3 regions of the Paenibacillus sp. FSL H3-0321 genome follow, and region 3 is predicted to be linked to each of the others. Evidence: riboswitches for the same ligand, from Rfam matches in the RefSeq annotation. Region 3 holds a riboswitch; each other region holds the start of a gene.
The links. Region 3 has a riboswitch for cobalamin ahead of metE (5-methyltetrahydropteroyltriglutamate--homocysteine S-methyltransferase). Riboswitches for the same ligand answer to the same signal wherever they lie in the genome.

Region 1 (10,125 bases), 4.6 Mb from region 3:
TGCTTCTTCAGCGAATCACCTATCAATTTAACGATACAGGAGGCTGCTACGGCAGTCCTAAAATCACGATTCTTCTCCAGCGCGAAGGCCACAAGATCAGTGAGCGTACCGTAGGGAAATACATGAGAGAGCTGGGCTTGCGCTCCTGTGTAGCAAAGAAATTCCGCGTAAACACGACCGACTCCAACCACACCTTACCGGTTGCACCTAATCTGCTAAACCAACAATTCTTCACCGAAAAACCAAATCAAACATGGGTCGCGGATATCACTTACATTCCCTGCCGGGAAGGACGGATGTACCTCGCCAGCGTGCTTGACCTATGCACCCGGGAAATCGTAGGCTGGCGGCTGGACGACCGGATGACCACAGATCTGGTAATGAGCGCTCTAGAAGACGCCTACAAGGCCAAACGCCCAAAGAAAGGTCTCATTCACCATTCGGATCGAGGCTCACAGTATGCCTCAGCCGACTACCGTAAACGTTTGGTGAAATACCGCATGAAGGCCAGCATGAGCCGCAAAGGCAACTGCTACGACAATGCTTGCATTGAATCTTTTCACAGCCTATTGAAAAAAGAGTTTGTGTACTGTACCCGATTCAAAACGAAGAAACAAGCCTATGATGGCATCTACCAGTACATTGAATTTTTTTATAACCGCAAGCGAATCCATGGTGCTCTGGGCTACGTATCGCCGGTTCAGTTTGCAGCTAGATTCAAACGAAAAGCAGCCTAATTTCATTTTTTAGTGTCCACTTTCTTGACGGAGGTCCATAATTCCCGCTATCCTTTTATAATTGAGGGTTCGGCCGGAACTAGCGGGCATATTTCCCTCTAGTAACGCCCATATTACTGATCTAATGCACTGTAAAACGAAAAGATAGGCCGGAATTACAATTCTATCTGTGAATGATACATGACAGCACCACGGGTCATCTCCTTAGCTGCAGTTGGGTTGCAGTTGGGCTGCAATTGAATTCACTATAAATTTTTAAAGGGAACTGCCAAAGGAGCTACTATGAGTCAACTGAAAGTATATCAATATCCAAAATGCGGAACCTGCCGCAGCGCTGTCAAATGGCTGAAGGAACAGGGGCATGAGCTGGAGCTTCAGCATATCGCCGAGCAGCCGCCCACTGTGGAAGAGCTGCGTTTGCTGGTCGCGAACAGCGGGTTTCCGTTGAAGAAGTTTTTTAATACGAGCGGTGAGGTATACAAAGCACTGGGCTTGAAGGACAAGCTGTCCAGCCTTAGTGAAGACGAGCAGCTTGAACTGCTGTCCAGCAACGGGATGCTGATCAAACGCCCGGTAGTCACTGACGGCAAGAAAGTCACTGTAGGCTATAAAGAAGAGCAATACGGCGAAGCCTGGAGCAACGCCTAATAAGATGGAATATAAGGAGAGGTTACACATGAGTTCAGTAACAACGGGCCGGGTAATGATCGTCGATGGAATGGCTCTGCTGTTCCGGGCCTTTTATGCGACCTCTTATGGAGGATATATCCGCAAGACGAAGGCCGGACTGCCGACCAATGCGGTGTACGGATTTTTGCAGTATTTTTTCGATGCGGTCAGCACATTCGAGCCTTCCCATGTGGTCTGCTGCTGGGATATGGGCAAAGGGACTTTCCGCACCGAGAAGTATGACGGCTACAAATCGAACCGGATTGATGCGCCGCTGGAGCTGATTCCACAGTTTGATCTGGTCAAGGAAGTCGTGGCTGAACTGGGCGTACCGAATATTGGACTAGTGGGCTATGAAGCGGATGATTGCATCGGCACGCTTGCTTCATGCTACAGCGGGGAATCCGAGGTGTACATTCTCACCGGCGATCACGATATGCTGCAACTGGTCAACGATAACGTCAAAGTCGTCATTATGAAAAAAGGCCGCTCGAACTATAAAGTTTATGATCCGGCGGAATTGCTGGAGGAAAAGGGCCTCACCCCTGCCCAGGTGATCGATTTGAAGGGCTTCATGGGCGACACCAGCGATAACTACCCCGGTGTAAAAGGCATTGGCGAGAAAACGGCGCTGAAGCTGCTGACCGAATACGGTACGGTGGAAGGGGTAATCGAGAATCTTCATCTGCTTCCCAAAGGCGTGCGTGCCAAGATTGAGGCTGATCTTGATATGCTTCACCTGTCCCGTGAGCTGGCGGAAATCCGCTGTGATGTTCCGGTAGTCTGCACGCTGGCTGAATGCCTGTGGGCGCTGCAGCGCGAGACGGCAGCCCGCAAGTTCCAAGAGCTGGAATTCGGCAGCCTGATGCATCTGATCGGCAGTGTGCAGGATGAGCGGGGCATTGTGCAGATCGAGCTTGGGGATCTGGGCTGATCTTCGCCAGCTGCTGATACAGGTTGATTATTTTTTTGCAAAAGCACTCTTGAACCCATATAGGTTCCAGAGTGCTTTTTTTGCGAATGGGGCGGAACATGTTATATAAAGATTGACGAAGGGGTTTAGCAGTGTTTATAATATTAATATAATTATTAAGTGGTTAATATATATATTAACCATTGAGGGGTGGATTATTAAAATGATTCAGCGTGCAGTTTTAAATGCGGATATCCGCAAGGGAACAATCAACCGGAATATTTATGGACATTTCTCCGAGCATTTGGGACGTTGTATTTATGAAGGCATCTGGGTAGGTGAGGATTCACCGATCCCGAACACGAACGGCATCCGCAACGATGTTGTGGAAGCGCTTAAAGAAATCAAGATTCCGGTGCTCCGCTGGCCGGGCGGCTGCTTCGCCGATGAATATCACTGGAAAGACGGCATCGGTCCGCGCGAAGGCCGCAAACGGATGATCAACACGCATTGGGGCGGTACGGTGGAGAACAACCATTTTGGCACCCATGAATTTATGGAGCTATGCGCCATGCTGGATTGCGAGCCTTATATCAACGGCAACGTCGGCAGCGGCACGGTTCAGGAAATGTCGGAGTGGGTGGAGTATCTGACGTTCAACGGCGTTTCGCCAATGGCGGAGCTGCGTCAGGAGAATGGCCGGCAGGAACCGTGGGCCGTGAAATATTTTGGCGTGGGCAATGAGAACTGGGGCTGCGGCGGAAATATGCGTCCTGAATATTATGCCGATCTGTACCGCCGGTATCAGACCTATGTGCGCAATTATGGAGACAATAAGATCCATCGCATTGCCTGCGGTCCGAATGTCGATGATTATCACTGGATGGAGGTCCTGATGCGTGAAGCCACCCGCTATATGGATTCCATCACACTTCATTATTACACCATTCCGGGTCCTGCCTGGGAACAGAAGGGGGCGGCTACCGGATTTGAAACCGGCGAATGGTTCTCTACGCTGGAGAAGGCGCTGCGCATGGATGAGCTGGTAACCCGCCATAGTGTGATTATGGACAAATATGATCCGGAGAAACGTGTGGGCCTCATTGTCGATGAATGGGGAACCTGGTATGATGTTGAGCCTGGAACCAATCCCGGCTTCCTCTATCAGCAGAACACGATCCGTGATGCGCTGGTTGCCGGTGTAACCCTCGACATTTTCCATAAGCACAGCGGCCGCGTTCGGATGGCGAATATTGCCCAGACGATCAACGTGCTGCAGGCTGTAATTCTTACTGAAGGCGAGAAAATGCTGCTGACTCCTACGTACCACGTATTCAATATGTACAAGGTGCATCAGGATGCGGAACTGCTTGATCTTTCGCTGGAGAGTGGCACCTATAGCTTCGAAGGCCGCGAGATTCCGGAAGTCTCGGCCTCAGCTTCCATTACGGCGGAGGGTGTAATTCATGTCAGCCTGTGCAACCTGAATCATGCTGCAGCAGCATCGCTTCCGCTGGAGCTGCGCGGACTTGCCGGGAAAGAGGTTGGGATTACTGGAACGACGCTGGCCGGAACAGCAATTGATGCCCACAATACATTCAGCCAGCCGGAGGCAGTGACGCCACAGCCGTTTACCGGCTTTAAGCTGGAAGGCGGCAAGCTTAACGTTGAGCTGCCTCCGATGTCGGTGACCGTGCTGGAAATTACCCCGAAGGCTTAAGGGAGCATCCGTTATGAGCACTTTATCAACCTGCAAGGGCTGCCGGGAAGAGTACAAGGTGACGGATGCCCAGATTGCCCGGATTCTGGCTTCATCAATGTTCACCCCGGACAACACCGCTTCAGATGAAGTATACAGGGAGCGGGTTGCCCTTTGCTCAGCTTGTCCGAAGCTCCAGGATGGCGTAACATGCACGGCCTGTGGCTGTATCATTCCGGTAGTGGCCAAGCTGAAGGAGCGCGGCTGCCCGTTGCCGGGCGGCGGTTTGTGGAGTCCGGTCACGGAGTAGCGTTCCGCCAAGCCGTTGGAGAGCCTTTGTCACAGAGGAAGCATCATTGGCTGTGAATACCGGAAAGAACCCCATGGAGTCCCAGGCATACTGAAATTTTAAACGCCCTCATCACTCGTGGATGCAATACCGCGAGGGATGGGGGCGTTTATGTGAGAAAAGAAGAATATATATGCGGACTTTACAGTGAAGGCATCGCTTGGCTAGGAGACTGTTCCATTCCCATTGTCAGCACCTGCTGCTGCATCCCTTTTATCCGCGTCAGCACCATTGAATCCATCGGTATAGAACAGCTCTATGACCAGATCCTCGTTGTAATTACCGAAGCCTTTGCCGAATAAGGTGAGCCCGCCGATATGTTCGGCATCCTCTTCCACCGAGAGCCTGAAGGTCCACTGCTTGTTGCGGATTGCAACCTGCTCCAGCGTAATGTCTGAGAGTTTTAAGCCGTCCATATAGGTTCCTTTTGGGGTAATGCGCAGCTGCTTGAGCAGGCCGTATTGATTGGTGTACGCCGGCCACCAGGCAGGGGTATATTTCCCCGGGCTGTCTCCGTAATCGCCTGGGCTAGTCCAAAACCCGAGCTTCTGGCCATTCAGCGTAAACGCAATATCCGAAGGCCAGTTATTATTGGTTGAGGGTGCTTCGGAGGCAATCTCCATCGTAATGATGAGCTCCTCCGGCTGCTGGCTGGACAACAGGAAGTTGGGTATTTTGTATTCGACATAACCTTTGCCAAACCAGAGAATTCCGGCATTCATCCGCTCCATATCCCAGAAATAACGGGGATCGTCGAAGCTGCCGATGATATGCTCGGTAGTGGCCAGCCCGCAGGTTGGCTCTATCTCAAAATCGGAATAATGTCCGACCGGTATTTCTTTCCGGTGACCCTTGCGCTCTGCTTTGGCCTGGAGTGGGAAGATAATCTCCACCCCTTCAGCGGCAAGAGAACAAATCTTTTGCAGTCCGCTTCGTCCGGGAGCCATATGGGTGCGGATCAGTCCGGCCGTTTCCAGCTTACGAACATGCATTGTCATAATGGCGCTGCTCAGCTTGACCGCTCCCGCCAATTCCTTTACATTCATGGGCTGAACAGCAAGCAGCTGCAGCATTCGCAGACGTACAGCGCTTGAGAGCGCCTCGTACACCGGCAGGGAATCTTCGGTAAGATCAAGTTTCATTTTCTGGGTACGCCTCCGGATTCAAGTTATATAGTTAATAATTATATTACTTAAATGGCTTTCTTACAACCCGTTGGGTTCACCGGATGGTGTGCTGGAGAACTTTGCCGCTCCACTTTTATCACAGACACCACCCGGCGAAGTCCACTATAATGTACAGGATAAATTAGCGATAAGACAAGGTGCCCTTGTAACTACAAGGGGTAACAGGGAATCGGGTGCAAATCCCGAGCGGTCCCGCCACTGTAAGGAAGAGCTGAACTTCAGCATGTCACTCGGCAAACAGCCGGGGAAGACGAAGGAAGGCGTTATGATCCCGAGCCAGGAGACCTACCTTGTTTGCGCGCACCACGACTCTACGCGGATAGGAGCGGTGTACGAATTGGTTAAAGAGATGAAGGCATGCAGTTTTGGGGACGGTGGATTTTGAAGATTTGGTGCAGAGCAAGTGCCAGCTTCAGCTCCCCCACATTACAATTCTGCGAATTCTCCGCGATGTTGCAGCGGTACCACCATCTCTTACATATCTGATGACGTACATAGCACTCCCACCCCCCGGGGCGGGAGTTTTTGATTTGATGCGGCACAAAATGACGAATCCATGGAGGGAAAAGGATGAACAAACGCAAGTTTTGGAGTTTTGCTGCACTCATTGCCGGATTTACCTTTTATTTTTTGCTGAATGAGCCGGGCACGGCCAACGCGATGCATATTATGGAGGGTTTTCTGCCGGTAGGCTGGGCCGTATTCTGGTGGGTGGCGTTTCTGCCGTTTTTTACCCTTGGAGTCCTTAAGCTGAAGAAAATGACCAAGGACAACCCGGAGCTGAAGCTGCTGCTTGGGCTGGCGGGTGCATTTACCTTTGTCTTGTCGGCACTCAAAATGCCTTCCGTAACCGGAAGCAGCTCCCATCCTACAGGAACGGGACTTGGTGCTGTAATGCTGGGGCCGCTGCCGATGAGCGTAATCGGGTCTGTTGTGCTGCTGTTTCAGGCGCTGCTCCTGGCGCACGGGGGGATAACGACACTCGGAGCGAATGCATTTTCGATGGCGGTGGCCGGTCCTTTTGCCGGGTATGCGGTCTATAAGCTGCTAATGAAGGTGAATGGGCGTGAAAAGCTGGCAGTCTTTATGGCGGCGGCAGTGGCTGATCTCATGACGTATGTGGTGACCTCGGTTCAGCTTGCAGTGGCTTTTCCGGCGGCAGACGGGGGTGTGCTGGCTTCTCTGATTAAGTTCGGCGGTATTTTTGCCGTGACGCAGATTCCGCTCGCCATCAGCGAGGGGCTGCTGACCGTGCTGCTCTGGAACTGGCTGAAATCCTACAACCCGAATGAGCTGTCGCTGCTGAAACGGCAAACCAAGGGAGGAAGTCTGTGATGAGCAATAAGTGGAAAAATGGGTTGATGCTGCTGGCGGTGATTTTGCTGGTGGTGCTGCCTCTGCTGCTGGTGAACGGGGAATTCGGCGGGGCTGATGATGCCGCAGAGGGTGTAATTACAGAGATTGATCCCGGTTATGAGCCGTGGTTCAAACCGCTGACGGAGCTGCCTGGCGAAACGGAAAGCATGCTGTTCGCGCTGCAGGCGGCGATCGGGGCCGGAGTGATTGGCTATTCCATCGGCCTGCTGAAAGGCAGACAGGACCGGCGCAAGCTTAATGATCAGAAGAATTGATGCGTTATCCTACAGCAATGCGCTGAGGCAGCTGCCCGCGATGTGGAAAGGCCTGTTCGCAGCAGTCATGTTCATCCTTTCCTATGCGCTTCATCCGGCCTTGCAGCTTGTGATTGCGGGCTGGATGACCGTGTGGTGCGTCCTGTACGCCAAAATCCCGCTGCGCGCCTACGGCCTGCTGTTTGGTACGGCACTTTTGTTCTTTTGTCTGAGCCTGCCGGCACTATTGCTTGAAATTGGCCATCCAACTGCCGGTGAGGCGTTAATGTCCTTGCAGCTCCCGGCTTCGACTCGTTCACTATACATTACAGCGGAGGGACTGCACCGGGCAGGGTTGCTGCTGGCGCGCGTGTTGGCCTGCCTGACCTGCTGCTTTTTTATCATATTTACAACACCGTTCGGAGAATTGCTGCAGGTACTCCGCAGGCTGCGGATGCCGCAGATCGTACTGGAGCTCATGCTGATTATGTACCGTTTTCTGTTCCTGCTGAGCGATACAGCACATGGAATGATGCTGGCCCGGCGGCTGCGCGGCGGCAGAAGAGGACGGGTGGCCAAACTGCGTGAAGTTGCGGGAATGGCGGGCTCGCTGTTTGCGAATACGATGCACCGCTACTATGGGCTGTCACAGGGGCTGATAACCCGGGGGTACATGGGTGAGATCATTTTACCGCCGTACGTGTCACGCCCGGTGCCGCGCAGATTCACGGTTCAGGCTTGCGCCGGTATTTTCCTGCTGCTGCTGGCTCAGCTATGGATCTTGCGGAGCTGGTGATTTCTTGATTGGGGAAGCGGCCAACGGCAGGAGTTAAAGTGGAGACTGAACTAAGAGTAAGGAGATTGCAATGAATAACGAATATAGCCTGGTCTTTGAGGGGGTCGCCTACAGTTATCCGGACACGGCGGAACCTGCGCTGCGGGAGCTGACTGTCTCCATCCCCAAAGGACGAAAAACAGCAGTGCTCGGCCACAACGGCTCCGGCAAATCAACCTTGTTCCTGCATGCCGTTGGCGTACTGCGTCCGCAGAAAGGCAAGGTGCTGCAGGGCGGTACCCCGCTAACCTATTCCAAAAAAGAGCTGGCCGCCCTGCGCCGCCGCGTGGGCCTCGTCTTTCAGGACCCCGAGCAGCAGCTGATTCTTAGTACGCCTATCGAGGATATTTCTTTCGGACTGCGGGGGACGGGCATGGATGAGGCCGCTATTCAGAAGCGCTGTCTGAAAGTGCTGGAGCAGCTGAATCTGCTGGCTCTGCAAGACAAGCCGGTTCATCAGCTCAGTCTGGGCCAAAAAAAGCGCACGGCGCTCGCAGGGGTCATGGCGATGGAGCCAGAGCTGATTTTGCTGGATGAGCCGACCTCCTATCTGGACCCGCTCTCCGAGAGACAGCTGCTTGCGGGACTTGAGAGCATTTATGCCAAGGGCACCACGGTGGTCATGGCGACGCATGATATGAATCTGGCCTACCGCTGGGCGGACTGGATCATCGTGCTGGATAAAGGCGTCTGCCGGGCAGCCGGATCGCCGGAGGATATTTTTGCAGACGGGGAAGACATTCGGGCGATCGGCCTTGACCTGCCGCTGCTCGCCGATTTATGGCATAGCCTGCCCGGCCGTTTGACTGCCGGGCAGACTGCTCCCCGGAATGCAGAAGAGTTCAAAGCCATTCTGAAGCAGCTGTTTAGCGAGTCTGGAAATATAAGGGTTTAGAGAGTTTGAAATGTAAAAGAAGGTTCGCGTCAATGACAGATGTGAATGTACCTGATTGGGCAGAAGCATCTGCTATATATAGAGCGTTGTAGCAAGCAGAAGGGAAGCATGAAATCAGGTTATTTTGTGGACGGGGGAAAAAGGATGAAGAAACAAGGAAAGCTGCTGATTATCGGCTTTGGCCCCGGTGCCCTGGAGCATATTACAGGCCGCGCACTGGCTGCGCTTGAGGAAAGTGAAGCTGTCATCGGCTATAACACCTACGTAGAGCTGATCAAGCCGCTGCTGAAGCATCAGGAAATTGTCGGTACCGGTATGACCGAAGAGGTTAGCCGGGCCCAGGAAGCGGTGCGCAGGGCGGAAGCGGGACAGAGCATTGCGGTCATTTCCAGTGGGGATGCAGGTGTGTACGGGATGGCCGGACTGGTGTACGAGGTGCTGATCGAACGGGGCTGGAAACGTGCGGGCGGTGTGGAAGTTGAGGTGATTCCCGGAATATCGGCGATCCAGTCCTGCTCTTCACTGCTGGGAGCGCCGATTATGCATGATGCCTGCACGATCAGCCTGAGCGATCATCTGACGCCGTGGGAGAGCATCGCAGCGCGTGTCGATGCGGCGGGTGCGGCGGATTTTGTAATTGCCTTCTATAATCCGCGCAGCGGCAAACGGACGCGGCAGATTGAGGAAGCCCGCAGCATTCTGCTTCGCTACCGCGATCCGTCCACGCCGGTCGGCATTGTCAAAAGCGCCTACCGTGACCGCCAGCAGACGGTTGTAACTACGCTGCAGGATATGCTGGAGCATGAGATCGGCATGCTCTCCACAGTTGTGGTCGGCAACTCTGCGACTACCGTCTATGAAGGTCTGATGGTGACGCCGCGCGGCTATGAGCGCAAGTACAGTCTTGGCGCCGAGACGCAGGCGCTGAAGCCGCATGAGCGGCTGCGGACAGCGGCAGAGCCGTGGTCGCTGGCTGCGGCAGCGGTTGCCGCAGAGGCCGCAGCAGAGGTGAATAACGCTGCTGGCCCTATGGGCAGCGCGGCGGCTGCGGAGAGCGGAGCTGCTTCTGCAGCGGCCCGGACGGAGCTGCCCAAGGCTTTTGCTTCCGCCGTTTCGCCGGCGGTGCAATTCGAAGCCTCCGAACTGGAGGTTTCGCCGGCACTTGGCAGCCACGGATATAGCGGCACCCAGATGGCGCTGCTTGCGGAGCTTGCAGGCGATGAAGGTCAGC
Region 2 (10,125 bases), 2.9 Mb from region 3:
AGAATGGTAGAAGAACATAAAAGGCGCAGTCCCCGAAATACCGGAAAACCGCGCCACACAAAGGTTTTAAGGATGCTGGTGAAGGGAATTGAACCCCCGGCCTACGCATTACGAGTGCGTTGCTCTACCCCTGAGCTACACCAGCTTAAAGCATTTTTTCTGTCAAACAAAAAATATTATACAACTTCCAGCCAAAAACGCAACCTTTTTTTACAACATCTGGGCTTCAATTCTCCTCCAGCTTACGTTCAACGGACTGCAGCTTGCTGCGGCTTGTAGACGGCTTGTCGCGGCGGTCATCAATCTTCAGCGACGTGGATACCCGCTGCGCCCCGGCAGCGAAAGGTGACTCATGCAGCGCTTCTACGGCAGCGAGAATCCGCGGGATCGGCCCTTCGATAATCGTCCCCATGGATGTAAGCTCATAAGTGATTCCTTCCACTCCCCTGAGCACACGCTGCATATCGGCCACATAGCTGCTAAGGCTCGTGCTGCCTGTGCCGATCGGAATTACGGTTACTTCGCCAATTGCCATCCTGAATCCCTCCTTAATATGCTGTAAAGCAAAACCCTTTATGGAAACTTCCTCGTGGTAACTCATTCCGGACTATAAGCCTAAAACTCCTGATACATGTCTTCAGCCTATTCTTATTGTAGCAACTCCGCCGCACACCCACAAATCGCCGTGAGGATTGTTGCACGATTTAACACCATCCGTAACCCTTCGTCCCCCATATTTCTCCGTTAGGCATTCCAGTGTCACGCTCACTATATTTATGGAGTCTTTGTGGCATCTTTTAAGACAATTTATGAATTTATCCAGACACTTTTTGCACCCAACTTGTGGATTACCTGTGGACTAACTGTGGATCATTTGTGAGTAAAACCGCAGAACCCGCTCCCCGCGCGGAGTTTCAAAAAATGGTTTACAAACACAACATATTGGGTTATTTTTATCTAACGACAACAAAATATAGTGGAAACAGGTGTTTCGCTCTTTCAAGCGAGCTGAAGCTTAATAGGGAAACGCGGTGCAAATCCGCTGTGGTCCCGCCACTGTAACCGGATGCCTGCAGGCTTTCTGAAGCCCGCGAAGCAGCGTCTACCGGCAATAGCCACTGAGGGGCGGTAAAGCTCTCGGGAAGGCGCTGGAAGATTCACCGGAAGCCAGGAGACCTGCCTGTTTCGCCGACACCATCATTCATGCCTGCGAGGACCAGGTGAGGTGTCCGCAATGCGGCCTGCACAAGCAGACATAGCCTTCCCGTGTTTTAAGGAGCCAAGGCTGCCGATACCTGAAGGCGATAAACCGTTATCGCCCTCAGGTATCGGCTTCTGCGGAATATATAAGAACAGGACAGAGATTACCCCTGTCCCCTGCTTATATGTTCATCAAGACAACCGGCAAATATCCTTTAAGGATATTTCGTACGCATTCGGGCATTTCCCGCCTCCTCGGCGGGAGATGCTTTTTTACTGCTATCAGGAAGTATATACTTCGTTCTTACTATACCGAGGGGAGAGAGCTAGACAATGACGCTGCTGGAGAAACGGTACAACGGTGGACAAGCTGCACAGGAAGTTCTTTTGGAGGAAGTTATTCATTTGGGACGGGATATTATCGACAGCCGGGATTTGGATCTGCTGCGCGAGAATGCCAATTTGAACGGAGAAAGCTTCTCCGGCAAAATGAGCAAATTCGGCAGTGAATATTCCAAGTGGTATGCCCGCAACTTCACGATGCCGCCACAGCTCGTGCAGGCCATTCAGGATAATGTCGTGTACGTCCACGATCTGGATCAATACGCCATCGGAACGACCAACTGCATCTTCATCCCGTTTGAGCGCCTTCTCCGCGAAGGCTTCAATACCGGCAACGGCAGTGTCCGTCCTCCGAACTCAATTATGACCGCAATGTCGCTGGTGGCGATTATTTTCCAATCCCAGCAAAATGCCCAGTACGGCGGCGTATCCGCCAATAAACTGGATTACGACCTTGCCCCATACGTGACCAAATCCTTCGCTAAGCTGTTCCGCAAGGGACTGGAATACTTTGAAGAAGGACAAGCCGGTGATCACCTCGGCGAAATCACAATGAGCCGCAGCGATCTGGCGGAGCAGTACCCGCGCGCCTTCCGCTTTGCGCAGAAAGAGACCGAAAGCGAAACACTACAGGCAGCAGAGAGTATGATACATAATCTCAATACGATGTCCAGCCGTTCCGGCGGACAGATTCCTTTTACCAGCATCAACTATGGCACCTGCACCTCCCCCGAAGGCCAGCTTGTGATCAGCTCCCTGCTGACCGCCACCATGAACGGCCTCGGCAGCGGAGAAACACCGGTGTTTCCGATCCAAATCTTCAAATGCAAGCAAGGCGTCAACCAGCAGCAGGGCGATCCGAACTATGAGCTGTTTCTTAAAGCAGCCGAATGTTCCGCACGCAGACTGTATCCGAACTTTGCCAATCTGGATGCTCCGCTCAACATGCAATACTATGATCCGGCTGACCCGGACACTGAATTTGCTACGATGGGCTGCCGCACCCGGGTGCTGGGTGACCGTTTCGGACGCGATCACTGCTCAGGCAAAGGCAATCTGTCCTTCAACACCCTTAATCTGGTCCGTCTAGGCCTTGCTCACGGCACTGTGACAGGCCGCCGTCTTGCTCCCGACGAGGAAGGCTTCTACGACGACCTGAATCATTATATGGATATTGCGCTGGAGGGCCTGCTGCACCGTTTCCGGATCCAGGCGGCCCAAAAAGCCAAAGCCTCCGATTTCATGATGCGCGAAGGCGTCTGGGAAGGCGGCGAGCAGCTTGCTCCAGAGGACAGCGTAGGCGATCTGCTGAAGCACGGCAGTCTGTCGCTCGGCTTCATCGGTATGGCGGAGTGCATGAAGGCCATGTACGGCAAACATCATGGCGAGGACATGGAGGTCCATGCCAAAGCACTCGCCGTTGTCCGCCATATGCGTGAGTACTGCGACCGCAAGAGCGAAGAACTTGATCTTAACATCACGCTGTTTGCAACACCTGCCGAAGGTTTGTCCGGCAAATTCACCAAGGTGGACCACAAGGTGCTTGGCTCAATTCCCGGCGTAACCGACCGCGAATATTATACGAACTCCTTCCACATTCCTGTGTATTACGAGATCAGTGCGGCCAAGAAGATTAGCCTTGAGGCCCCTTTCCATGAGTACTGCAACGCCGGAGCCATTTCCTATGTGGAACTGAACGGCAATGCCCGCAGCAACCCGGCGGCTTTTGTCAAAATCATCCGCTACGCGCTGGAGCAGGAAATCAGCTATTTCAGCATTAACCACCCGATTGACCGCTGCTCCGGCTGCGGCTATGAAGGGGTTATCGGCACGAACTGCCCTTCCTGCGGCGCGCATGAGCATGACACCCATATCCGCCGCCTGCGCCGGGTAACCGGATATTTGACCGGTGACTACCAGACCCGCTTCAACGCCGCCAAGCAGGCCGAAGTAAGAGACCGCATCAAGCATCTATGAATATTTGCGGCTACTACCCGGAATCAATTAATGAGGGAGAGGGCATGCGGGCCGTCCTCTTCCTCAGCGGCTGCCGCCACCGCTGCCCGGGCTGCTTCAATCCGAAAACGTGGAATTTCAATTTCGGTGAAGTGTTCACCCTGGAGCGGCAGCGTGAGATTATCGCTGAAATTGCTGCTAATCCGCTGCTGGACGGCCTGACGCTGGCCGGCGGGGACCCTTTTTTCTCGGCAGAAGAGGCTGCGGGCTTTATCCATGAGCTTCGCGCCGTACTGCCGGATTTCTCAATTTGGATTTATACCGGTTATACGTATGAAGAGCTGACGGCTTCTCCGGGCTCGCCGGAATGGAATCTGCTGGCCTTGTGCCATGTAGTGATTGACGGACGATTTGTAGAAGAGCTTAAAGATACTACCCTTCCCTACCGGGGAAGCAGCAACCAGCGGATTATCGACATTCCGGCCAGCCTTGCCGGCAAGGAAATCATCCATTGGCAGCCTGCTGTACTTTAGCTTCTTGGAAATATAAATTTCATGGTATACTTTAAGCTTCTGTTTTCCGCAGACTCGGATTCTAGCACGCGATACGATCTATCGCCTGTTTCGAAGGCAGCTTTGAAATGTCGGCTGAGCCGCCATTTCCTGGCCGCTTTCTGCGCTATAATATATCAATTTTTAATATTGAAAATTAAACCCAAATACGAAAGGATGAATCCCCTATGCCAGAACTCGTAGTGAAACCCGACAACCGCCAATTGGCTTTTGATCAAATCCGCCTCTCCGTTTACGCCGACCGTATCCTGAACGGCCTTGAGCAATTAAGCAAAGAAACCTTGCTGCGCGGGGTGCAGTCCAAGCTTCGCCGGAGTGAGGTCAGCGGAGAAGAAATCAGTAGTGCCTTCACCATGAGCGCCCTTGAGCTCGTAACCAAAGAAGAACCGGACTGGAAGTTCGCTGCTGCCCGCTCGCTTTTGACGACCCTATACAAAAAAGCCGCAGTTAACCGCCGCTATAAAGCATACCCGGATGAGCCATACGGCGAATTGTACCCGCTGATTTCCGATCTGGTGAAGAAGGGCATCTACCGTGAAGAACTTCTGACCCACTACACCAAAGAACAGATTGCCGAGCTTGGCAGCTGCATTGATTATACACGCGACCTGCTGTTCGATTACATCGGCTTGCTTACCCTGTCCGACCGTTACCTGGCCCATGACTTTGACGGGCGTGTGATGGAGCTTCCGCAGGAGCGTTATATGATTATCGCTATGTTCCTCATGCACACAGAGCCGGAAGAGAAACGTCTGGATCTGGTCAAAGAAGCCTACTGGGCGATGAGCAACATTTATATGACGGCTGCAACGCCAACGATGTCCAACGCTGGTAAAAAGGTTGCCGGACAGCTCTCCAGCTGCTTCATCGACACCGTCGACGACTCGCTCGAAGGTATCTTCGACTCCAACACCGACGTAGCCCGGCTGAGCAAAATGGGCGGCGGCATCGGCGTCTACCTCGGCAAGGTGCGGGCCCGCGGCTCCGATATCCGCGGCCACAAGAACACCAGCTCCGGCGTTATCCCATGGATCCGCCAGTTGAACAATACCGCCGTCAGCGTCGACCAATTGGGTACCCGCAAGGGTGCCGTTGCCGTCTACCTCGACGTCTTCCATAAAGATATTCTCGCCTTCCTCGACCTGAAGCTGAACAACGGCGACGAGCGGATGCGCGCGCATGACGTGTTCCACGGCGTCTGCCTGCCGGATCTGTTCATGGAGGCCGTAGAAGCGCGCGGCCACTGGAACCTTTTCTGTCCGCATGAGGTGAAGAAGGTAATGGGCTGGAAAGATGAGAACGGCCGCGCACTCGGCCTTGAGGATTTCTATGACGAAAAGCTTGGCCAAGGCGCATTCCGCGACAAATATGCCGAAGCTACCGCCAATCTGGAGCTGTCCCGCATTACGGTTCCGGCCATCGACATCATGAAGCGGATTATGAAATCACAGCTGGAAACCGGCACACCTTACATGTTCTACCGCGATACAGTGAACCGCTCTAACCCGAACCGGCACCAGGGGATGGTCTTTTCCTCCAACCTGTGCACGGAAATTATGCAGAACCAGTCGCCAACGGTCATTGAGAGTGAAGAGCTGGTTACCAAAGACGGCCAGACCCGGATCATTATCTCGAAGGTTCCCGGCGACTTCGTAGTCTGCAACCTGAACTCCATCCACCTGGCACGCGCCATCCCGGCCGGAGTGCTGGAGCGGCTGGTGCCGATTCAGGTACGCATGCTCGACAACGTCATCGACATTAACAATATCGAAGTGCTGCAGGCGCAGTACACAAACAGCCAATACCGTGCAGTTGGCCTCGGTACCTTCGGCCTGCATCACCTGCTGGCGCTGGAGGGCATCCGCTGGGAGTCCGACGAAGCCGTGGAATACAACAATCACCTGTATGAGCACATTAACTATCTGTTGGTACGCTCCAGCATGGAGCTGGCCCGCGAGAAGGGCCGCTATCCGAAGTTTGCCGGCTCCGACTGGGATACCGGAGCCTACTTCGACTCGCGCGGTTATACAAGCGGCGAGCAGGAAGGCAAATATGTGACAACTGAGCAGTGGCGTGAGCTGCAGCAGGAAGTAGCGAAAGACGGCGTACGCAATGCCTGGATGTTCGCGATTGCTCCAAACGGCTCGACCTCGATCATCGCCGGCTCCACAGCCAGTATTGATCCTCTGTACGAGCTGCTCTCCTACGAGGAGAAAACAACCTACAAGATCGCCAACCCGGCACCCGATCTGTCCGAGAAGACGATTTGGTACTACAAAACGGCGTTCCTGATTGACCAGAACTGGTCGATCCGCATGGCCTCAGCCCGCCAGCGCCACGTCGATCAGGGCCAGAGCTTCAATCTGTACGTGACGCCGGACATCAAGGCCACCGATTTCCTGAACCTGCATCTGAACGCCTGGAAGGGCGGACTCAAGTCGACGTATTATGTGCGGAGCCGTGCATTAACCATAGAAGAGTGTGAATCTTGCGCGAGCTAAGCCTTTCATTCCAATTTTAAAACCCAGCGCAATAACCGTCACTGCGAGGAATGTTTAGATCTCCGGCCGCTGTTATACTCAGATTTCTTGATTTATACCGCATTTACGGTTGAAATCCGAGTATAAAGGCGAACGCTAACGCTCCTCCAATTCCAAACTTCCTCTCCGTGACTAAGCGCTGGTTTTTAAAGTAAGCATTCACCAGTTAGCTGCGCGAACGTTGTCCCAATATCAAGATTGGCGGTTGACCAATTCAGGCTTTCTCTTCCTTGTTCAATGCGCAGTATGCCATTTTTTACCTATTTTTAATCAATAACGGGAATTCCTGCCGCTACCTGTGCCCCTGGATTGAAAATCCCACAAGGAACAGGAATTCTGCCCGCTAAGTTTTCACAAAAGGGCTCTATTTGATAAACAGCCCATAATAGCGACATGAATTCCCTCTATAAGCATAAATAGAACCATTCATACAAAATTACCGGGTGACTTTCCCGTTACCCCCTTAGGAGCCAGGAAGCTTGCTCCCCCTCTCCATTTGGAAGCCCGCTTCCGGCGAGAGGGCATGTCGGCGGAAACCTTTCACCAGTTAGCTGTGCAAAATATAGGAGGGAAACAAAATGCAACTGCAAAAGATTTTTAATACAGAAGCGCCGAATATGTCTACCCGCATCATTGACGGGGAATGCTCGGGCATTCTGAACTGGAACGATATCCGCATGCCGCATATGTATAAGCTGTACAAGGTGCTGCTGCTCAACCACTGGATCGCCGATGAAATTCCGATGTCCAAGGACGCCCAGCAGTTCCCGATGCTTGAAGCTGAAGAACAGCGTGTGTTCAAGATCAACATCTCCCTGCTCGCGGTGCTGGACTCCATGCAGACCATGTTTGTGGGCGACGTAAAGCGGTATTTTACCGACTCTTCCCTGGAGGCGATCTCCGCGATCATCGGACAGCAGGAGGTTGTGCACAACCAATCCTACTCCTACGTCCTCTCTTCCATCGTTTCGGACAGCGAGCAGAAGGAAATCTTCGAATACTGGAAACATGATCCGGTCCTGCTGGAGCGCAACCAGTTCATCTCCGATATTTATCAGGAGTTCCGCGACGAGCCGTCGAAAGAAACCTTTTTCCGCGCGCTGGTAGCCGATCTCATTCTGGAAGGGATTTTCTTCTACAGCACGTTTGCTTTCTTCTACAATCTGGCCCGTGACCAGAAGATGATGGCAACCAGCCAGATGATCTCCTACATCCAGCGCGACGAGAACCAGCATTGCTACTTCTTCGCGGAAGTGTTCAAGCAGCTGCTCGCGGATTTCCCAGAGCTCAACACTCCGGAGAATATGGATTACGTGTACCGCACCATCGACCGCGCCGTAGAGCTGGAAACCAACTGGGGTCACTACACACTCACCAACGTGCGCGGCATTGACATGAACGAGCTGAGCGATTATATCAAATACACAGCTAACAAACGCCTGACCCTGATGGGCATGGAAAAAGCCTATAAAGGCGTGGACGTCAACTGCATGCCATGGATCAAGCCTTTCTCCGACGAAGCGCTGAACGCCACCAAAACCGATTTCTTCGAAGCTAAGTCGCGCAATTACGGCAAAGTCGGCGACGACAACGGGTTCGACGATTTGTAAGTGCGGCGAAATGGCGGGCTACGCTAATCTAATGCAGAATGTGCACTAGATTAACCTGATCTCAGCCCAAAAAGACCATCTGCTGTATTTCGTGCAGTCGATTGCCTGAAAAAAGCCATTTTGAGCCGGATGAGCCTTAATTCTGCTGTACAAAATGCAGTCAAATTCGATTAGTGTCTGAAACGCGGCAATTCTGCTGCACAAAGTGCAATCCTCCTATGTTTCCTGCCCTTTCCGTCCTTCTTTGATCCAGCCCACAACGCTCCGCGGGCTGCGTAAAACAAATAACAAGAACGTAGAGCGCCTTGGCCGGGGTGCTCTAGTTATCGGCGGGAGTAGCGGTCCAGTAGCATGATCCTGTTTCACTGCTCTTTCCCTATTGTTCTCCAGCCCACTAACTTCCTGAAGTTTACGGAATAGAAAACTTAAAACATAAAAAAAGGACGTCCCTTATTGCTCAGGACGTCCAAAATGAAGTAAAAAATCTATTTAATTTGATCTTTCCTTACTTCACCGGAAATAGGTACAATAATATCCGCTAATACCGTATGACCTTTGGGTAAAGCTTGCGTTACCGACTTTTCAGCCCCTACTCTACCATATGTGACACTATGATCCACACGTTCTTGTAAAAAATAATATTGTGTTTTGTCTTCCGGCGGCCGTTTTCCTTTTTCTTCCGTTTTCTCCCCTGAATCTTCTTCTACACCTTCCCAAACTAAATGTTTAACATCATCCTTAATTTCATAGTAAGTATATAAATTTCCAACAACATAATAATATCTCAATGCTTCTCCTTCAGGAAAGATATACTGATAATAAACGCCTTCCTCGGTATTATGAAGCGTATTTTCATCCTTAGAAGGAAGGTCTACAGCGATTTTACGTGCCGCAACCAAATCCGTACCTTGATACAGCTTGTTATATGTTTCTACTTGATCAGCACTCCGGATAATGACAGTATTTTTGTCCGCCTTCCACTCCACCTCTGCTTTAAGGGCTTCGCTGATGAAGCGCAAAGGCACAACAACACGATTCTTGTTCAATTGAGCAGGCATATCCAAAGTAAGAGTTTTTTCTCCATAAGAAGCTTCTTTTTGACCGATCGTAAGTACAAGCTTGTCTTTGGTCCCAGGAGTATTGACAGTCACCGTTTTCTTACCAGCATTCCAGACTAAATTGAGTTTCAGCGGCTTTAAGGAAGCTAAAGAAACCATAGTTCGCCCTGTGACGGAAACGGGTGGAGCATCTGAATTAACAACCTCACTATTGATCACCAATTGAATCGCTGGTGCAGCAGAAAGCGGGATAGCAAATGTTAAGAGCATACTTAAAGTAAAAAAAAATGAAAGAAAAATTTTTTCCATACTTAACTAACCTCCAATAATTTGTAATTACACTAAATTATAGACGTTCCAAACAAGAAAAGTTTTGTATTCCAAGAAAATATACTGCGTGACGTTACGCTATTTAATATAATAAGCATTTGTTACAAAATGCTTGATAAGTGCCGGGAAGCACCACATTTTAGGAGGAATACTATCGTAGCCAGTATTGATTATGCTAAATTCGCTAAAATCCACCCTACTACAGGAAGATACACCAATCAAGATTTTTAACACCGCGTAACCTTACCAATATAAAAGAGCTCCTTCTATCCACCGGATAAAAGGAGCTCTTTGGTATTATAGTACGAGAGGCATAGTTAGCGCAGCCGGTTACTCTCCGGCCTTGCGGGCCGCTTTATGCGCAGTCTCTTCCGCCAGCTCCACCAGTACGCTGTTCAGCCGCAGCTTGAGTTCCTCGGCCAGTTCAACTATCCCCTGATCACTCCGCACAGCCTGTGAGTCCACGGCATATACGCCGCCTAGAATATGCCGCGCGCCGAGCACGGACAATACCGGC
Region 3 (10,125 bases):
CTTTTGCCACCGGGTCATCTTTATCAAGGACGGACGTTTCTACAGCGAGATGTACCGGGGCAGCAGCAGGCCGGCTTTCTTCCAGAATATCATCGACATGCTGTCGCTGCTGGGAGGAGCCAGCCATGACCTTTCGGCAGTTCGCTTATAGAAATGTAACGCGGAATAAGCGTAAATACGCTGCTTATTTTGTCAGTAGCGCATTTTCCGTAATGATCTTTTTTCTCTGTGCACTGTTTATATTTCATCCGGCGATTTCGGGCGATATGATCCTGGATACGGCGGCTGACACCATGATGGTGGCTGAGGGAATCATCTTTGTATTTTGTTCCCTGTTCGTGCTGGTGTCAGTCGGGTCTTTTCTGCAGTCCCGCAAGCTGGAATTCGGCATCCTGCTGATGCACGGCATGACGAAGCGGCAGCTGAACCTGATGGTTTTTTTGGAGAACATGATGATCGGCAGCTCCGCCATCCTCACCGGCACTTTGCTCGGTCTGCTGCTGGGCAAGCTGTTCCTGATGATTGGAGCAGGGTTCCTGGGCATTGGCCCGCTGGAATTTTATCTTTCCTGGCATGCACCGGTACTGACGATTTGCAGCTTTGCGCTACTGTTCATGCTGATCTCGTTAAGTACCTTTGCTTTTATCGGGAACGAGTCGGCGAGAGGTTTGTTTCAGCGCGGACGCAAAGGAGACAAGGAGCCGCGGGTATCTGCCTTGCTGGCGTTCGCTTCGGCCCTGCTGCTGCTTGGAGGCTATGTTCTGGCCGCTACCACGACCGCAGCGTCGGTGGAGAGAGTGATGTTTCCGGTGGTGGCCATTACAGTCGCCGGCACTTACTTGTTCTATACACAACTTAGTTTATATGTGGTTAGGATAATGAGGAAAGTCCGGCGGTTTTATTGGCATAAGACAAACATTATTACGCTCTCGGGCTTAACCTACCGCTGGAAAGACAACGGGCGGATGTTTTTTATGGTGACGATTGTTTCGGCGGTATCCTTCACCTCTGTCGGGGTATTTGCTTCTATTCATACACTCTCCAAAGAGCTGAAGCTGGACTATCCGGCAGCGGTCGGTTATGTGGCCAAGGGCAATGAGGCCGGGTCCGCTGCGGAAGAGGATTTAAGCGGGATAAAAGCGGAACTGGAGCGGTTGAATCTTCCCTATCGCTCGCTGGAGATCCAAATCAAATATGCGGAAGTAGAGTCTCAGACCGGTCCTGACCGTACAGAGCGTTTGCCGCTGATGGCTTACAGTGATTACAAACAGGCGCTCCAGCAAGCCGGATTTACCTCCCGCGAGCAGCCGCTACAGGGGAACGAAGGTCTGGTCATGATCGGTTCCCAGCGTGACCGCAGCCTGACCTCTGATCGGGTTCATGCCCTCTATAAGCTGAAGCAGGGAGTAGATATTCAGGAGATCGGATATACGGAGCATGTGCCGGTTGCTGAATATCTGCTGCCGGAGCTGGACGGGAGGGATGGCGGTGATTTTAGCGGAGTAGTCGTCAGTGACAGCTTGTTCTCCGCCATTGATCCCGTGCAAAGCGATTTGTATACCGGGTTCTATATGGATCAATTCCAACAGACGGTTGGCATTGCTTCGGGACTTGCGGATAAAGGAAAAGTGTCCTACGAGAGCAAATCCCCTTATGCCGTTGTGGTCAGCGGCACGCTGTTCGAAATTCAGCGGACGCTATACAGTACGATGCTGTTCGCTTCACTTTTGGTCGGCACCGTTTTTTTTATCGCCGCAGGCAGCTTTTTGTACTTCCGGTTGTACATGGATCTTGACCATGACCGGCTGCAGTATTCCACCTTGTCCAAAATGGGCCTGACCGACCAGGAACTGGACCGGACTGTGACCCTGCAATTGTCACTAATGTTCTTTGTTCCGGTGGGGCTAGCCATCCTGCACAGCTTGTTCGCCTTTATTGCGCTGCAGCGGCTGTTCTATCTGTCCATCGCTGCCGAAACGGGCGCGGTGCTTATCGGCTACCTGGCTGCGCAGGGGTTATACTTCTTCCTTATCCGCAGCCGTTATTTGCGCAATCTCAAAAAAAATCTCATCTGAACGCGGAGGAGCACGAAATGAAAACATGGATTACCGATTTTATGGAACAGTTCGGCTATCTGGGCATTTTTCTGATGCTGGCCCTGGAAAATATTTTTCCGCCTATCCCCTCGGAGGTAATCCTTCCGTTCGGCGGTTTCATGACAACCACTTCCGGGATGACCATCCCCGGCGTGCTGATCGCCTCAACGGCCGGCTCGCTGCTGGGAGCGCTTGTGCTGTACTGGATCGGCCGGATGCTGGACGTGAACAGACTGGAGCGGATTGTGGACCGCTGGGGCGGACTTCTCCGGATCAGCGGAAAAGATATCCGTAAAGCGGATGCCTGGTTCGACAAATACGGCTACTGGACGGTATTATTCTGCCGGATGATTCCGCTGGTGCGGAGTCTGATCTCCATTCCTGCCGGAATGTCGGGGATGAAATTCGGATTATTCATGCTGTTTACGACGATCGGGACGCTCGGCTGGAATGTGCTGCTTATTCTGCTGGGTGCTGCGCTGGGAGAATCCTGGGAGGATATTGGCGTGTACATGGAAGCTTACTCGAGTGTCGTCTACGTATTGATTGCTGTGGGAGTTGTTGTGGGTGGTGTGCTCTATTTCCGCAAACGCCAGTCCGGTAGAAAACCGGTAGATACCACGGATTAATTTAATACACAGGTTTCTCAGAACATTTAAAGCCTCGCAAAGGGTGAGGTCAATAAAAGGAGGGGATCAATATGGAGCTGCTCACTATCATGAAAGCCATCATTCTGGGAATTGTAGAAGGATTAACTGAATTTGCTCCGGTATCCTCGACCGGCCATATGGTAATCGTGGATGATATGTGGTTGAAATCCCAGGAATTCCTCGGAAAATATGCAGCAAACACGTTCAAAGTAGTCATCCAGCTGGGGTCGATCCTGGCGGTAGTCATCATTTTCCGCAACCGGTTCATCGACCTGCTGGGTCTCAAGCGGTTCAGCCGCAAGGAGCTGACGGCGGTGCCGGAAGGACAGCCTCCGGTGGAGACGGAAGGCCGGCTGAAGCTGGCGCAGGTCATTGTGGGACTTATTCCTGCAGGAATTCTCGGGTTTCTGTTCGAGGATTACATCGACGAGCATTTATTCTCGACGTCGACGGTGCTGATCGGTCTGGTCATTGGTGCAATATTCATGATTTTTGCCGACCGGTTCGCCCCCAAAAAAATCAAGACAGAGAGTGTTGACCAAATTACATATAGACAGGCGCTATCGGTAGGTTTGATCCAATGCTTGTCGCTCTGGCCCGGCTTTTCACGCTCCGGATCGACCATCTCAGGTGGAGTGCTGCTGGGTATGAGCCACCGTGCGGCTGCCGATTTCACCTTTATTATGGCAGTGCCGATCATGGCCGGTGCGAGTCTGATTTCACTGGTCAAGAACTGGCAGTATTTTACGATAGATGCCCTGCCGTTTTTTATTGCCGGGTTCATTAGTGCCTTCCTGTTCGCGCTGCTCTCTATGAAGTTTTTCCTGAAGCTGATCAACCGGATCAAGCTCATGCCGTTTGCGATTTACCGTCTCGTTCTTGCCGGGGTAGTCTACCTCGTCTGGTTCTAAAAGACAGGCTGAAATAGTCCGTTGATTGCTATCATTTATCGAAAAGGAACCGGGTGTACCTCCTTGCCAAGGACGGTGCAGCCGGTTCTTTTTGCTGTATACCAAACGTTCTGCTGAAGCTGCTTCTTGAAGAGAGGCTGTGAGGGAATGTGCGGCAGAATCCCCGCAAAATGAGCCTGTACGGCACCAGCTATAGGGAATGTGTATAACGGGAATACCCGTAAATCTGTTGCGGATAAGGTATCGGATTCAGTATGATGGCATCAGATTACGGGATGAATACAATTTGCAAATATCGGAGACAGGCGCCAGCCGGAGCATCAGAAAGGCCCGGAGGCTTAATAGGGAAATTCGGTGACAAGCCGATGCGGTCCCGCCACTGTAACGGAAGAGTTCATAGCAGCCCATGTCACTGGCCATCTCTACTTCGCCGGGAAGACTTGCTGATGGATGCCGACGCCGCTAGCCAGGAGACCTGCCTGTCTCAACAGCACTGCAGTACCTACGGAAGATAGGGAGGTGTTAAGACGTTACCCATTGGCAGCTCATGGGCGTCTTTCCCTGCGGCCTGGTTAGGGAAGACGCTCTTTTTTATTGATAACGACTGAGATCATTAACTAAAGCTTAAGGCATTTACTATAGACAAGGGAGTGACTGTAATGACAAACAACATCAAGACGAGCAGCCTCGGTTATCCGAGAATCGGAAAGAACCGGGAGTGGAAAAAGACGCTGGAGGCTTACTGGAGCGGCAAAATCAATGAAGAAACCTTCCGCGCGGAAATGGCCGGGATTCAGCTTCAGCACCTCAAGACACAGCAGCAGGCCGGGATCGCACTGATTCCTGTCAATGATTTCACCTTTTATGACCATGTGCTGGATACCGCTGCTATGTTTGGCATTGTTCCTCCGCGTTATGCCTACGATGGCGGAGACATTCCGCTCGATCTGTACTTCGCCATGGCGCGCGGCAATTCGGCCGCCCCTGCCTGCGAGATGACCAAATGGTTCAATACGAATTACCATTATATCGTGCCGGAAATCGGCGGGCAGACTCCCCGCCTGATTGAGAATAAACCGCTCGCTGCCTACCGTTTCGCCAAAGAGCAGGCAGGTATTGAGGGCAAGCCGGTTATAGTCGGGCTCTATACCTTCCTGAAGCTCTCCAAGGGATTCGCTGCGGATCAAATTGCAGAGGTTGCTGCCCGTTTCCTGCCGGTGTATGTGCAACTGCTGCAGGAGCTGCAGCAGGAAGGCGTGGCTTGGGTACAGATCGACGAACCGGCAATTGTGACCGGATTAACCGGGGAAGAAGTTGAACTGCTGGGAACTATCTACAGAGAGATTGCTGCAGCAGTGCCTGGACTTCATGTCTTGCTGCAGACTTACTTTGAAGCCGCAGAGCCGCTGGAAGTGCTGCTGAAGTTGCCTGTGCAGGGCATCGGATTGGACTTCGTCCATGACGGCGGGGCCAATCTGGCCTCGATCCGGCGTCTGGGCTGGCCAGAGGACAAATGGCTGGGAGCGGGCATTATCGACGGGCGCAATATTTGGCGCTCCGATCTGGATGCCAAGCTTGAGCTGGTCCGCGCACTGAAGTCCCATGTGCCGGACGAACGGCTGATCCTCCAGCCATCCTCCAGTCTGCTGCATGTGCCTGTAACTGTTCAAGGCGAGGACAAGTTAAAGCCTGCGGTACGGCAAGCGTTGGCCTTCGCCGACGAGAAGCTGGCGGAGCTGAGCCTGATTGCAGCAGCGGCGGGCGAGGATGGGCAGGTCTATGCCGCAGCGCTCGCCGAGAGCCGCGAGGCGCTGAAAGTGTTCCGCGCCCTGCCGGAACGCGGGCGCCAGGATGTGGCTGAGCAGGTGCGCAGCCTGGATAAGCTGCCGGACAGCCGCAGCTTGCCCTTCGCGGAACGCGTAAAGGTGCAGCAGCAGAAGTGGCAGCTGCCGCTGCTGCCGACAACGACGATCGGCAGCTTCCCGCAGACGCCTGAAGTGCGCCAGGCCCGGCTCAAATGGCGTAAGGGCGTCTGGAACCAGGAGCGTTATGACGGATTTATCCGCCAGCAAATTGCAGATGCGATTACTTTTCAAGAGGAGCTCGGGCTGGATGTGCTCGTGCACGGTGAATTTGAGCGGACGGATATGGTTGAATTCTTCGGCGAGAAGCTGGCAGGGTACCTCTTTACCAAAGGGGGCTGGGTCCAATCCTACGGTTCACGTTGTGTGAAGCCGCCGGTCATTTATGCCGATGTTGCGTTTACCGGCCCTATGACCGTGAAGGAAAGTCTGTACGCCCAGTCGCTCACCAGTCTTCCGGTAAAAGGGATGCTGACCGGTCCGGTGACCATTCTGAACTGGTCGTTTGTCCGTGATGATCTCAGCCGTGAAGAGGTGGCTAACCAGATCGCCCTTACCTTACGTTATGAGGTTCAGGCGCTTGAGGAAGCGGGAATCGAGATGATTCAGGTGGATGAACCGGCGATCCGTGAAGGCCTGCCGTTAAAGGCTGAAGATCATGAGCATTATTTGAGCTGGGCGGTAAGATCTTTCCGTATCGCTACCAACTCTGTGAAGGCGACCACGCAGATCCATACGCATATGTGCTACAGTGAGTTCAATGACATGATCGGACCGATCTCGGCGATGGATGCCGATGTAATCTCCATCGAGACCTCGCGCAGCCATGGGGAGCTGATCGTCAGCTTTGAAGAACAGGAGTATGACAAGGGAATCGGTCTTGGTGTGTATGATATTCATAGTCCGCGTGTACCGAAGGTAGAGGAAATGACACAGGCTATTGAGCGGGCGCTGCGTGTGCTTGATGCCGGACAGTTCTGGATTAATCCGGACTGCGGCCTGAAGACACGGGGCTGGGAAGAAACCGGAGCGGCGCTGCGCAACATGGTGCAGGCTGCCGTGATTGTCAGAGAGAAGAGCGGAGCGGTCAGCCGCTGATACGTCCGTTATACCGGGCGCACATTTTCCCAGTGATCCGTAGGGGGGCTGAATATCCCGAGGAAGTCCAGCTAGGGTCGGCATATATACTGTAAAAACCAATCCGGGGTATTCCACCCCGGATTGGTTTTTTGTGGCGATCTTTTTAGCAGAAACACTTGATAATAATTCTCATTCTTGATAGAATGGGAAACAGAAAAGAAGGAACCGTGGAGGGTCCCTTCTACGTTTAACCTTATTTACTTTCGAAAGTTTTGCAGTCTGTTTCTTCAGACTGTGTAGGCTCTTTGGAGCTGTGATAAGCAACAAAAATGGACTCAGCGTTGCATTTGTTCTCTTCAGCCCAATAGGTGCAAGAGTTCACTGCGCACAATACGTCTTTTGCCATGAGGGTTCACCTCCCCTTATAGTGGATTGGCAACATGATTAGAACGTTGTGATTTGTCCTGTTCAGCAAGGTGGAGCTTGTCCGAACAGAACCATACCCTTATTCCTTGTGAATAGAGGGTATTTGGTGTTTCACTGTCTTTTCAGACACGATTATTGTAGCAAATAAAGCCTCCTTTCGCAAACAGGATCATTCAGCATTCGAATGATCCTGTTTGCGATGTAAACGGTGTTAAATTTGGGAATAAACATCAAAAAAGGTTCGGAATTCTCCAATCTCCTGCAACCTTCCAGCTTTTGGAACGTCAAAATAAATAACGCGGAAGAGACTCAGAGATCAAAGGGCCTTTCGCCGGAGTGTTTTATATAGAAGAAGCTGAAATTCCACTACACTTTTGGAGGAATGAGAATGCGAAAATGGGGTCTGCATTACTTTTTATCTTTATTGGTTCTAGCAGTTGTGCTGGCAGGCTGTGGTTCAGGCGACGACAGCAACTCGGCTGCTGATCAACTCAGTGCGAACACCTTCTCTGAGGGAGGGGCGGCAGATTCAGTACCTGCGGCTGCTTCGGTTCAATCGAAGGAATCTTCGGCGGAGTCTGCTACAGTAACAGCAGGCGGACAGGATCAGAAAACCGATGCGAACAAGACGGGGACAGCCAAGAATCTAGGTACAGAACAGGGTGCTGAACAACCTTCCGGATTTACCGGGAGCGATGTTGCAGCCGGACTGAACAAGAAGCTGATCTACCGGGCCAACCTCAATATGGAGGTAAAGGACTATGCCTCAGCGCAAAGTGATGTACGGAACATGATTACTTTGGCCGGCGGCTATATTATTGAATTCTCGGAGAATATGTCTGAATACGAGAAGGGCGGGACCTTTATTCTGAAGGTGCCGGCTTCCGGATTCGCCTCTTTTCTGGATAATCTGGAGAAGATCAAGAATGAAAAAATTCAGCAAAGCATCACCGGGCAGGACGTTTCAGAAGAATATGTTGATCTGGAATCACGTCTTAAGGCTAAGCAGCTGATGGAGAACCAGTATATCGAGTTTATGAAAAAAGCAACCAAATCGGCCGACCTGGTCGCTTTCGCTAACCAGCTTGGAGCGATTCAGGAGGAAATCGAACAGATTAAAGGCAGAATGCGTTATATTGATCAAAATGTCTCCTTCTCCACCGTGGAGCTCCGCCTCTATCAGACGGACGAAAGTTTTGCCGTTACGCAGAAGAAAGAGCAGGGTCCGCTGTTAGACCGGGCATCGGATGCACTCAAGAGCAGCCTGAACGCTTTGTCCATTATGTTCCAGTGGCTGGTTGTTTTTCTTGCAGCGGCCCTTCCGGTGCTCCTTATAGGCGGAGTGGTTACAGCGATTGTCCTCTGGTACCGGAGAAAATCCAAGGAGCGTGAGAAGACGCATATGGAGCGAATCGGTCAGATCAACCGGGAGCAGAACAGGGAGAATCTGAACCGCAGCAGCACAGAGCCTGCGCCGGAGAATAGAACTGCCCCCGAGGAAGATGGCGGTGAACCGGAGAATAAAGGATAAAGAATGAGCACCCTGTATGGGATGATAAGTTTTTTCGCAGCTTGGTTGTAATTCTCTTTTGAAATTTCCCTAATAGATGAGAAGCAAAGATGGCGCGCCAGCTTCTACTAACTAATATGTATAGGGAGATGGATAACAATGAACAGACACGGAGCAGTTAGAACAATTACCAATGCAGCCAGCTACACAGGGGTAACAACAAAGCTTATTCTGCCGACAACCATTAATCCGGTAAACGGCTACGTCGACTGGTACTTGGGCATCGGAGATGCCTCCATTGAAGCGGGGATTTCCTACTCTTACCTCGGGTTCAAAGTGTTTCTTGGAGCCTCCTACGGAGGAACCAGCACGTACTATGATTCCCAAGTTGTATCGAGTCTTGCCAAAGGCCAGACGGTTGACCTTAAGCTCACTTATGATCATTCCACGCGTCAAGCCACCTTGTATCTGAATGGTGCGGCGCTCCCTTGGACCGACCACAAGGATGTCGGCAATGCGTCGAAGGCGCTGGGGACGTATAACAAAGTGAAAATGATACACGGTGTGGAGGATCAAGGCGCCAGCTCGTACAGCCAGGCCAGCTTCTCCCAAACCCAGCTGCGTACGGACACAGCCGGGGCGAATTACACGCCTTGGACCAGCAGCCTCTCAACAACACAAAAGGTTGCTGTAGGCAGTGGTGATCCAACCAGTGCTAATAAATTCTCAGTGATTAATTTTGCACCACTTATTACGAAGCTTGACCCTGCATAAGCAAATACAAAAAAAGAAACTCTGTAATCAGAGTTTCTTTTTTTTGTATGGGTTAGATGTTTAGAATTCCTGTTCGTTATGAATCAGGCATGCTGGAAGAGCACACGGTACTCTCCATAGCCTTCCTTCTCCAGATCTTCTTTCGGCACAAAACGCAGGGCAGCCGAATTGATGCAGTACCGCAGGCCATTTTCACCGGGACCGTCGTTGAACACATGACCAAGGTGGGAATCGGCAGTTTTGCTGCGCACTTCCGTGCGGATCATCAAGTGGCTGAGATCGGTTTTCTCCTTGACCGAATAGTCGCGGATTGGCCGGGTAAAGCTGGGCCACCCGCAATCGGAATCGAATTTATCATGGGAACTGAAAAGCGGCTCACCGGATACGATATCTACGTATATACCGTCTCCATGATGATCCCAGAATTCGTTGCGGAAAGGCGATTCCGTAGCGTTGTTCTGCGTCACTTCGTATTGCAGCGGCGTCAAACGTTCCTTCAGACTGTTCTTATCCTCCTGATGTGTCCAGTGATTCTCGATAAAAGCATCCCGGCCGGAGCCCTTGCGGTAACGCTTGTAGTGTCCGGGATTCTTATGATGATAACCCTGGTGGTACTCTTCGGCAGGGAAAAACGGTTTGGCCGGCAGGATTGGAGTTACAATTGGCCCCGAGAAACGTCCGCTGGCCTGTAGCGCAGCCTTGGAAGCTTCTGCCTGCTGGCGCTGCTCCTCCGAATGGGTGAATATCGCCGTGCCGTAGGAAGTTCCGCGGTCATAGAATTGTCCTCCGGCATCGGTAGGGTCTATCTGTTGCCAG

Region 1: it holds a riboswitch for cobalamin, as region 3 does, so the genes downstream of both, MHI45_RS28565 (energy-coupling factor ABC transporter permease) here and metE (5-methyltetrahydropteroyltriglutamate--homocysteine S-methyltransferase) in region 3, are expected to answer to the same signal.
Region 2: it holds a riboswitch for cobalamin, as region 3 does, so the genes downstream of both, MHI45_RS21045 (anaerobic ribonucleoside triphosphate reductase) here and metE (5-methyltetrahydropteroyltriglutamate--homocysteine S-methyltransferase) in region 3, are expected to answer to the same signal.

What each region holds. Positions count from the first base shown of each region.
Region 1 is NZ_JBBODH010000001.1:6,432,523-6,442,647, forward strand. It holds gene MHI45_RS28535 (IS3 family transposase) at 1-737, shown strand, start outside; gene MHI45_RS28540 (arsenate reductase family protein) at 1,020-1,385, shown strand; gene MHI45_RS28545 (5'-3' exonuclease) at 1,414-2,340, shown strand; gene MHI45_RS28550 (alpha-N-arabinofuranosidase) at 2,543-4,039, shown strand; gene MHI45_RS28555 (DUF6171 family protein) at 4,053-4,328, shown strand; gene MHI45_RS28560 (ArsR/SmtB family transcription factor) at 4,532-5,509, opposite strand; cobalamin riboswitch at 5,673-5,861, shown strand; gene MHI45_RS28565 (energy-coupling factor ABC transporter permease) at 6,125-6,889, shown strand; gene MHI45_RS28570 (energy-coupling factor ABC transporter substrate-binding protein) at 6,889-7,185, shown strand; gene cbiQ (cobalt ECF transporter T component CbiQ) at 7,169-7,960, shown strand; gene MHI45_RS28580 (energy-coupling factor ABC transporter ATP-binding protein) at 8,031-8,894, shown strand; gene cobJ (precorrin-3B C(17)-methyltransferase) at 9,039-10,125, shown strand, end outside.
Region 2 is NZ_JBBODH010000001.1:4,722,726-4,732,850, reverse strand. It holds tRNA gene MHI45_RS21055 (tRNA-Thr) at 74-145, opposite strand; gene MHI45_RS21050 (MTH1187 family thiamine-binding protein) at 227-535, opposite strand; cobalamin riboswitch at 968-1,198, shown strand; gene MHI45_RS21045 (anaerobic ribonucleoside triphosphate reductase) at 1,534-3,519, shown strand; gene nrdG (anaerobic ribonucleoside-triphosphate reductase activating protein) at 3,516-4,031, shown strand; gene MHI45_RS21035 (ribonucleoside-diphosphate reductase subunit alpha) at 4,238-6,571, shown strand; gene MHI45_RS21030 (ribonucleotide-diphosphate reductase subunit beta) at 7,189-8,220, shown strand; gene MHI45_RS21025 (copper amine oxidase N-terminal domain-containing protein) at 8,706-9,587, opposite strand; gene ssuE (NADPH-dependent FMN reductase) at 9,939-10,125, opposite strand, start outside.
Region 3 is NZ_JBBODH010000001.1:1,783,589-1,793,713, reverse strand. It holds gene MHI45_RS07955 (ABC transporter ATP-binding protein) at 1-151, shown strand, start outside; gene MHI45_RS07950 (ABC transporter permease) at 126-2,075, shown strand; gene MHI45_RS07945 (DedA family protein) at 2,093-2,725, shown strand; gene MHI45_RS07940 (undecaprenyl-diphosphate phosphatase) at 2,797-3,657, shown strand; cobalamin riboswitch at 3,944-4,154, shown strand; gene metE (5-methyltetrahydropteroyltriglutamate--homocysteine S-methyltransferase) at 4,317-6,617, shown strand; gene MHI45_RS07930 (DUF1540 domain-containing protein) at 6,853-7,005, opposite strand; gene MHI45_RS07925 (DUF4349 domain-containing protein) at 7,414-8,556, shown strand; gene MHI45_RS07920 (hypothetical protein) at 8,695-9,309, shown strand; gene msrB (peptide-methionine (R)-S-oxide reductase MsrB) at 9,393-10,125, opposite strand, start outside.